DNA from 2 places in the Micromonospora chalcea genome. Region 1 is predicted to be linked to the other one. Evidence: riboswitches for the same ligand, from Rfam matches in the RefSeq annotation. Region 1 holds a riboswitch; the other holds the start of a gene.
What was found. Region 1 has a riboswitch for ZMP and ZTP ahead of PVK74_RS07570 (glycine hydroxymethyltransferase). Riboswitches for the same ligand answer to the same signal wherever they lie in the genome.

Region 2: another riboswitch for ZMP and ZTP. It lies ahead of PVK74_RS06280 (bifunctional 5,10-methylenetetrahydrofolate dehydrogenase/5,10-methenyltetrahydrofolate cyclohydrolase); the one in region 1 lies ahead of PVK74_RS07570 (glycine hydroxymethyltransferase).

Annotation. Positions count from the first base shown of each region.
Region 1 covers NZ_CP118233.1:1,626,920-1,630,857, forward strand. The annotation lists gene PVK74_RS07560 (S8 family peptidase) at 1-775, shown strand, start outside; gene PVK74_RS07565 (hemerythrin domain-containing protein) at 883-1,383, shown strand; ZMP/ZTP riboswitch at 1,507-1,596, shown strand; gene PVK74_RS07570 (glycine hydroxymethyltransferase) at 1,615-3,051, shown strand; gene PVK74_RS07575 (hypothetical protein) at 3,117-3,368, opposite strand; gene PVK74_RS07580 (aminotransferase-like domain-containing protein) at 3,396-3,938, opposite strand, start outside.
Region 2 covers NZ_CP118233.1:1,347,408-1,351,345, forward strand. The annotation lists gene PVK74_RS06270 (beta family protein) at 1-442, opposite strand, end outside; gene PVK74_RS06275 (hypothetical protein) at 668-1,600, shown strand; ZMP/ZTP riboswitch at 1,599-1,680, shown strand; gene PVK74_RS06280 (bifunctional 5,10-methylenetetrahydrofolate dehydrogenase/5,10-methenyltetrahydrofolate cyclohydrolase) at 1,694-2,560, shown strand; gene PVK74_RS06285 (endonuclease/exonuclease/phosphatase family protein) at 2,564-3,343, opposite strand; gene PVK74_RS06290 (sulfite exporter TauE/SafE family protein) at 3,518-3,938, shown strand, end outside.

The DNA.
Region 1 (3,938 bases):
CTACATCTTCCCGGAGGCCGCGGTCTGCGGGTTCATGTGGGCCGCCGAGCACGGCTTCCAGCTCACCAACAACAGCTACTACATCGACCCGTGGCAGCTGAACTGCCGCAACGACGCCCGCCAGCGTCCGGTGTGGCAGGCCGTGCAGCGGGCGCTGCGCTACTCGCAGTCGCAGGGCGTGCTGCACGTGGCGTCGGCCGGCAACGCGAACTTCGACCTGGCCCACAAGATCACCGACACCGGCAGCCCGAACAACGGCACGCCGGAGGAGCGCGCGAACCTCACCAACGCCTGCCTGGTCCTCCCGGCCGAGGCGCCGGGCGTGGTGACCGTCGCCGCCGTCGGCCCGACCGGTGACAAGAGCTACTACTCCTCGTACGGCCAGGGCGTGATCGACGTGACCGCACCCGGTGGCGACACCCGGTTCCGGACCCAGGGCGCGCGCTCGACGTCCACCGACGGCATCCTGTCCACCACCTTCAACACCGCCACCCGTACCAACGGGTGGGGCTACAAGCAGGGCACCTCGATGTCCGGCCCGCACGCCGCCGGCGTCGCGGCGCTGGCGCTGTCCGCGCACCCGGGCATGACGCCGGGCCAGCTCTCCTCGTTCCTGGAGCGCACGGCGGTGGCGAAGTCCTGCCCGGCGGGCGTGTACAACCCGGTGCCGCTGATCCCGGCGGGCCCGAACGCGTACGACGCGACCTGCTCCGGCGGGAAGCGCAACGGGTTCTACGGCGCCGGTGTCGTGGACGCGTACAACGCGGTGAAGTAACCCGTACCCGCGTGGACCGGGCCCGGCGAACGCGCCGGGCCCGGTCTGTTTGTCCTGGTCGGGCCCCGGGTAGGGGGGCAGCGTCAGCCGACTATAGGAGGTAACCGGTGTCCACCGACGCGATCGTCCTGCTCAAGGAGGACCACAAGGAGATCCGCCGCCTGTTCAAGGCCTTCCAGGAGGCCGAGGAGGGACCGGCGAGCAAGCGCGGGAAGATCGTCGAGCAGATCCTCGAGGCGCTGACGGTGCACACCTACCTGGAGAACGAGGTGATGTACCCGGAGGTCCGCAAGCTGGTGCCCGACGTCGAGGACGACATCCTGGAGTCGTACGAGGAGCACCACGTCGCGGACGTGCTCTGCTTCGAGCTGTTCACCATGGACGCCGACGACGAGCGGTTCAACGCCAAGACGACGGTGCTGATCGAGAACGTGCTGCACCACGTCGAGGAGGAGGAGCAGGAGTGGTTCCCGAAGGTCCGGGAGGCGCTCGGCCGTAACCAGCTCCAGGAGATCGGCCAGCGGATGCTCGACCTGCGCCCGAAGGCCCCGAAGACGCCGACCGCCCCGAAGGCGCTGAAGAAGTCCCTCGATGCCGTGGTCGCCTGACACCGGCCGCGCGACGCGAGCGGGACCGCCCCGAGGCAGAGGGGCGGTCCCGCTCGCGTCGCGGGGTTCAGTCGCCGGGACGGGCGGCCCAACCCCGCAGGTCCGGGCCGGGCCGGTAGGATCGGCACGGGCCGTGACTGGCGCGTGGAGATGGAGCACCATCGGGGAGCGGCCTCGTCATGAGGACGCATGCCGAGCGCCTGGGCCTTCCGCACGTCACCTGGAGGTCGCATGTCGCGCAACGCCGAGTCCACCGCCTTCCGCAGTGCGCTGGAGGTCGTCCGCGGCGTCGAGCCGCGCGTCGCCGACGCCATCGCCGCGGAACTGGCCGACCAGCGCGAGTCGCTCAAGCTCATCGCCAGCGAGAACTACGCCTCCCCGGCGACGCTGCTGGCCATGGGCAACTGGTTCAGCGACAAGTACGCCGAGGGCACCGTCGGGCGCCGCTTCTACGCCGGCTGCCAGAACGTCGACACGGTCGAGGCGCTCGCCGCCGAGCACGCCCGCGAGCTGTTCGGCGCGTCCCACGCGTACGTGCAGCCGCACTCGGGCATCGACGCCAACCTGGTCGCGTTCTGGGCGATCCTGGCCGACCGGGTCGAGTCCCCCGCGCTGCGCAAGGCGCAGGCCCGGCAGGTGAACGACCTCACCGAGGCCGACTGGTTCGCGCTGCGCCGCGAGCTGGGCAACCAGCGGATGCTGGGCATGTCGCTGGATGCCGGCGGGCACCTCACCCACGGCTTCCGGCCGAACATCTCCGGCAAGATGTTCGACCAGCGCAGCTACGGCACCGACCCGGCCACCGGCCTGATCGACTACGACCGGGTGGCCGAGGCGGCCCGCGAGTTCAAGCCGCTGATCCTGGTCGCCGGTTACTCCGCGTACCCGCGTAAGGTGAACTTCCGGATCATGCGGGAGATCGCCGACTCGGTCGGCGCCACCTTCATGGTCGACATGGCCCACTTCGCCGGGCTGGTCGCCGGCAAGGTCTTCACCGGCGACTTCGACCCGGTGCCGCACGCGCACATCGTCACCACCACCACGCACAAGTCGCTGCGCGGCCCGCGCGGCGGCATGGTGCTCTGCGGCCCGGAACTGGCCGACCAGGTCGACCGGGGCTGCCCGATGGTGCTCGGCGGGCCGCTGCCGCACGTGATGGCCGCCAAGGCGGTCGCGCTGGCCGAGGCGCGACGCCCCGACTTCGCCGACTACGCCCAGCGGATCGTGGACAACGCGCAGGCGCTCGCCGACGGGCTGCTGCGCCGGGGCGCGACGCTGGTCACCGGCGGCACCGACAACCACCTGGTGCTCATCGACGTGTCCGGGTACGGCCTGACCGGCCGGCAGGCCGAGCAGGCGCTGCTGGACTCGGGCATCGTGACCAACCGCAACTCGGTGCCGCAGGACCCGAACGGCGCCTGGTACACCTCCGGCATCCGCATCGGCACCCCGGCGCTGACCACCCGGGGCCTCGGCGCCGCCGAGATGGACGCCACCGCCGAGCTGATCCACACCGTGCTCAGCCAGACCACGCCCGGCACCGGCCCGGACGGCGCGCCGTCGAAGGCGAAGTACGTGCTGGACCCGGCGGTCGCCGAGTCCGTCGGCAAGCAGGCCGCCGACCTGCTCACGCCGTTCCCGCTCTACCCTTCGGTCGACCTGGGCTGAGCGCCCGACAACACGAAGCGGCACCCCGGGAGAAGGAGTCTCCCGGGGTGCCGGCGGTTACGGGGTCAGCGCAGCGGGCGCTTCAGGTGGTAGCGGTGGACCTCGGTGCTGCCCTGCACGTTGTTCACGTCCTCGGCGGCGGAGACCAGTTCCCAGCCCTCCCGGCCGACCCGGTTCAGGTGCGCGATGGCGGTGTCGCCGTACGCGGTCACGTCGGTGCGTGACCCGTCCGGGCCGTACCACACGAACGAGACGTGGAAATTGCGTCCCTGACCCTGATACCGACGAACGAGCAACGCGTACTCCCAGGCAACCATTGGTCCATTATCAACAGACGAACGGCGTCAGGAAACACGTAGTGTGCCGGAACCCTGACACTCCGGCGTCACGCTGCCGGCCATGGTGTCCGTGACCAGCGCGGCGAGCCGGTCCAGCCCGAGATCGATCGACTCCGGTGTGACAGCGCTCACCGACAGCCGCAACGCATTCACCGGCGTGCCCGCATCGTAGAAGTGGGCCATCGGCGTCCAGAGCACGCCGTACTCGCGAGCCGAGCGGTGCAGCAGCGCGTCGTCGACCGGGAACGGGACGCTCACCACCACGAAGAAGCCGCCCGCCGGGACGGTCCAGGTGACCGGGCCGCCGGCCGGGAAGCGCCGGGCCAGGCCGTCGACCAGGTGGCGCAGGTTGCGGGCGTACGCGGCCCGTTCCCGCACGTTCGCGGCCACCAGCGAGCAGTCGTGCGCCAGCAGCGCGCCGCCGATCACCGCCTGGCTGATCGGTGACGTGTTCACGGTGACCATGCTCTTGATCTTCGCGAGGTGGTCGGCGAACGGGACCACGGTGCCGTCGGCCTCTCCCACCCGCTGGTCGGCGACCACGTAGCC
Region 2 (3,938 bases), 280 kb from region 1:
CGATCACGGCCAACACCTGAGAAAGCCGACCGTCGACTTCGGTGACGTCTGGTTCGGCGTGGCTGGCCGTGACTCGCACGACGCCGCCTCCGTGCATGGCGGCGGCGCTACGCACGTCCGCAAGTTGTTGGGTTGTGTCCTGCAGGTGCACGACGGGCAGCGCTGAGATTCTCCAGGCTTCCAGGTCGACGGCGATGTCGTGGAGTGGTCGGCGAGTACCGGTCATCGGTTCTGGAAGGTGCTGCACATCGACAGCGACGACCATGCCGGGAGGAAGTGTTCGCTTTACACGTTCGATGAACTTGCGGGCGTCTTCGATCGGTCCCTTGTCAGGCACGACTTCGAAGATCGGGACGATGTGTGGCGCGAGTTCGCCAGCGAGGTTGTCGATGGCCTGGAACTCAGCTTTTCGACCTTTGAGGATCGGATAGTAGCCCGCCATGGCATCGCCCCACACGATTCGACGACAGTCACTTGTATCGATGTTGCACGTTCTGTGCCCGATCTACAACCGTGCGTATCCAGAATGGGTGAGTCAATGCGCTGCCGGGCTGGCAGGATCGGGCGGATGCGGGTGGGTGCGGCGCGGGCGGTGGCGGCCGGGTGGGTACGGGAGCGGATGCGCGTTGACCCGTCGGTCGAGGGGGCGTTCTTCAGCGGGTCGACTGTGGGGTTGCCGGACGACGCGCAGTTGCCGCCGTGGTCGGACGTGGATGTGTTGCTGGTGCGCCGGGAGCCCGGTGCGAAGGTGGGCAAGTTCGTGCATCGGGGGGTGCTGCTGGAGGTCAGCACGATCACGTGGGCGGAGTTGGGCGGCCCGGAGGATGTGCTGGGGTCGTGGGTGTTCGCGCCGATGTTGCGTACCGATGGGGTGATCGCGGATCCGTCGGGCCGGTTGGGCGCGGTGCGGGAGCGGGTGGCGGCGGCGTTCGCGGATCCGGTCTGGGTGCGGGCGCGGTGTGCGGGTGTGCGGCGGCGGATCGAGGCCGGGTTGCGGGCGGTCGACGCCGAGCTGCCAACCGCGGAGCAGGTGTTGACGTGGGTGTTTCCGACGTCGTTGCTGGCGGTGTGGCCGGCGGTGGCGGGGCTGGTGGATCCGACGGTGCGGCGGCGGTACGTGCGGGCGGAGCGCGTGTTGTCGCGGTTCGGGTTCGCGGACCGGTATCCGGGGTTGCTGGACACGCTCGACGGCGGCGGGGTGGGGTTGGGTCCGGCGCGGGTGCGGGCGCATCTGGCCGGGTTGGCGGTGGTGTTCGACGAGGTGGCGCGGTTGCCGCGGGAGGGGTTCGCGTTCGGGGCGGATCTGGGTGCGGCGGGGCGTCCGGTGGTGTTCGACGGTGCGGTTGAGCTGATCGGGGCGGGGCGGCATCGGGAGGCGATGTTCTGGGTGCTGGTGACGTACGCGCGGTGTCATGTGGTCTTGGGCGCGGTGGCGCCGGAGCGGGAGCGGGCGTTGCGGCCGGCGTTCCAGGCGGTGCTGGCGGATCTGGGTGTGGCGTCGGCGGCGGATCGGCGGCGTCGGGCGGACGGTCTGCTGGCGGCGTTGCCGGGGTGGCAGGTGGTGGTGGATGCGGTGGTGGCGGAGGCTGTGGCAGGCTGAGGGGGAACGCGACTGGCGGCACGGGGATGGGTGAACCATCGGGGAGCTCGTCGTGGGGGTCGACCGCCTGGGCCCCTGCGGGCGAGGTGTCGTATGTCTTCTGCGCGGTTGTTGCCGGGTGCTCCGGTGGCGGAGCGGGTGTTGTCGGAGGTCGCCGCGTCGGTGGCCGAGTTGCGGGCGGCGGGGGTGACGCCGGCGCTGGCGACGGTGCTGGTGGGTGACGACGACGCGAGCGCGGGTTATATCCGGATCAAGCAACGCCAGGCGGCGGAGTTGGGTTTCGTGTCGCCGCACGTGCATCTGCCGGCGTCGGCGTCGCAGGCGGATCTGCATGCGGTGCTGGCGGATTTCAACGCGGACGCCACGGTCCACGGGGTGCTGGTGCAGTATCCGATCCCGGGTCATCTGGACTACGACCGGGCGTTGGCGGTGCTGGATCCGGACAAGGACGTGGACGGGATGCATCCGGTGAACATGGGCCGGCTGGCGTTGGGGTTGCCGGGTCCGTTGCCGTGTACGCCGGCGGGGATCGAGGCGTTGCTGGCGTTTCACGGTGTGCCGGTGGCGGGCCGGGAGGTGGTGATCCTGGGCCGGGGTGCGACGTTGGGTCGGCCGCTTGCGATGTTGCTGGCGCAGAAGCGGCCGACGGCGAACGCGGCGGTGACTGTGGTGCACACGGGGGTGGCGGACTGGCCGCGGTACACGCGGCGGGCGGAGATCCTGATCGCGGCGGCGGGGGTGCCGGGGATCGTGCGGCCGGAGCATGTGCGTCCGGGTGCGGTGGTGGTCGGTGGTGGGGTGCGGTACGAGGGGCGGCGGTTGCTGCCGGACGTGGACGAGTCGTGTGCCGAGGTGGCGGGTGCGATCACGCCGCGTGTGGGCGGGGTGGGTCCGACGACTGTGGCGATGTTGTTCCGTAACGCGGTGGACGCGGCGCGGCGGCAGGCCGGGCTGGGTTGAGCGTCAGCCGAGGTCGACGACGAGGGGCCGGTGGTCGGAGATGGTGGCCAGCGGTGTGTGGACGGCGGTGACGGGTGGGAGCCGGTCGAGTGCGTGCCGGTCGGCGAGGATGTGGTCGAGTTGGACGCGGGGTTGCCCGGCCGGGTAGGTGGGGCGGCGGGCGAGGGGTCGCCAGCGGGTGAGCGCGGCGGCGGGTCCGGCGGGCAGGTTGAGGTCGCCGAGCAGGATCCGGGGTGCGGGCAGGGCGCGCAGGGCGCGGATGACGCGGCGTAGTTGCCAGACGTTCCAGCCGGGGACGAAGGACAGGTGGGTGGCGGCGACGGTGAGGGGGCCGTGGGGGGTGTCGAGGACGGCGGCGAGCACGACGCGGGGTTCGTCGCGGAGCAGGATGAGGCCGCCGCCGGGTCCGGGTGCGTAGATGGGTGAGCGGACGGGGGCGGCGCGTAGGCGGGTGACCTGCCAGGAGCGGACGGGGTGGCGGCTGATCAGGCCGATGCCGTAGAGGGGTTCGCCGTGGCCGTCGTCGTCGTGGGTGAGGGGGCGGAACTGTTCTCCGGGGGTGCCGACGACGGCGGCGGCGAAGCGGTGGTGGTCGGCGTGCAGGGCGCGGGCGGCCAGGGCGGTGAGGTCGAGTTTGCCGCTGCGGGTCTGGTCGCGGTCGACTTCCTGGAGGGCGAGGACGTCGGCGTCGAGGGCGGTGACGGCGGCGGTGAGCCGGTCGGGGTCGACGAGTCCGTCGGTGAGGGATCGGCCGTGCAGCAGGTTGAAGGTGGCCAGGCGCACCTGGACACCCTACGTCGTCGTGGCAGTCTTGCCGGGTGCTGAGACTGTTGTGCTGTTCGATGCTGGTGTTCGTGGCGGTGGGGTCGGTGGGGGTGTGGTTGCGGCGTCGTCGGGGCCGGTGAGGCTTGCCACAGGTGGCGTTGTCGCTGGTGGCGGGGTGGGCAGAATGCGGCGGTGGATGCCCTGTCGTTGACGACGTTGCTGACCGCTGCCCTTGTCGCGGGGTGGGTGGACGCGGTGGTGGGTGGCGGTGGTCTGTTGTTGTTGCCGGCGTTGCTGGTGGCGGCGCCGGGTGTGCCGGTGGCGACGGCGTTGGGCACGAACAAGCTGGCGGCGATTTTCGGTACGTCGACGGCGGCGGTGACGTATGCGCGGCGGACGAAGCTGGACTGGGGTGTGGCGGGTCCGGCGGCGGGGTTGGCGGTGCTGACGGCGGGGTTGGGTGCGGCGCTTGCGGGTGCGGTGCCGGGTGGCGCGTACCGGCCGGTGGTGCTTGTGGTGCTGGTGGCGGTGGCGGTGTTCGTGATGGCGCGGCCGTCGCTTGGTGTGGTGTCGTCGCCGCGGCGCACGCCGGGGCGGGTGGTGGTGGCGGTGG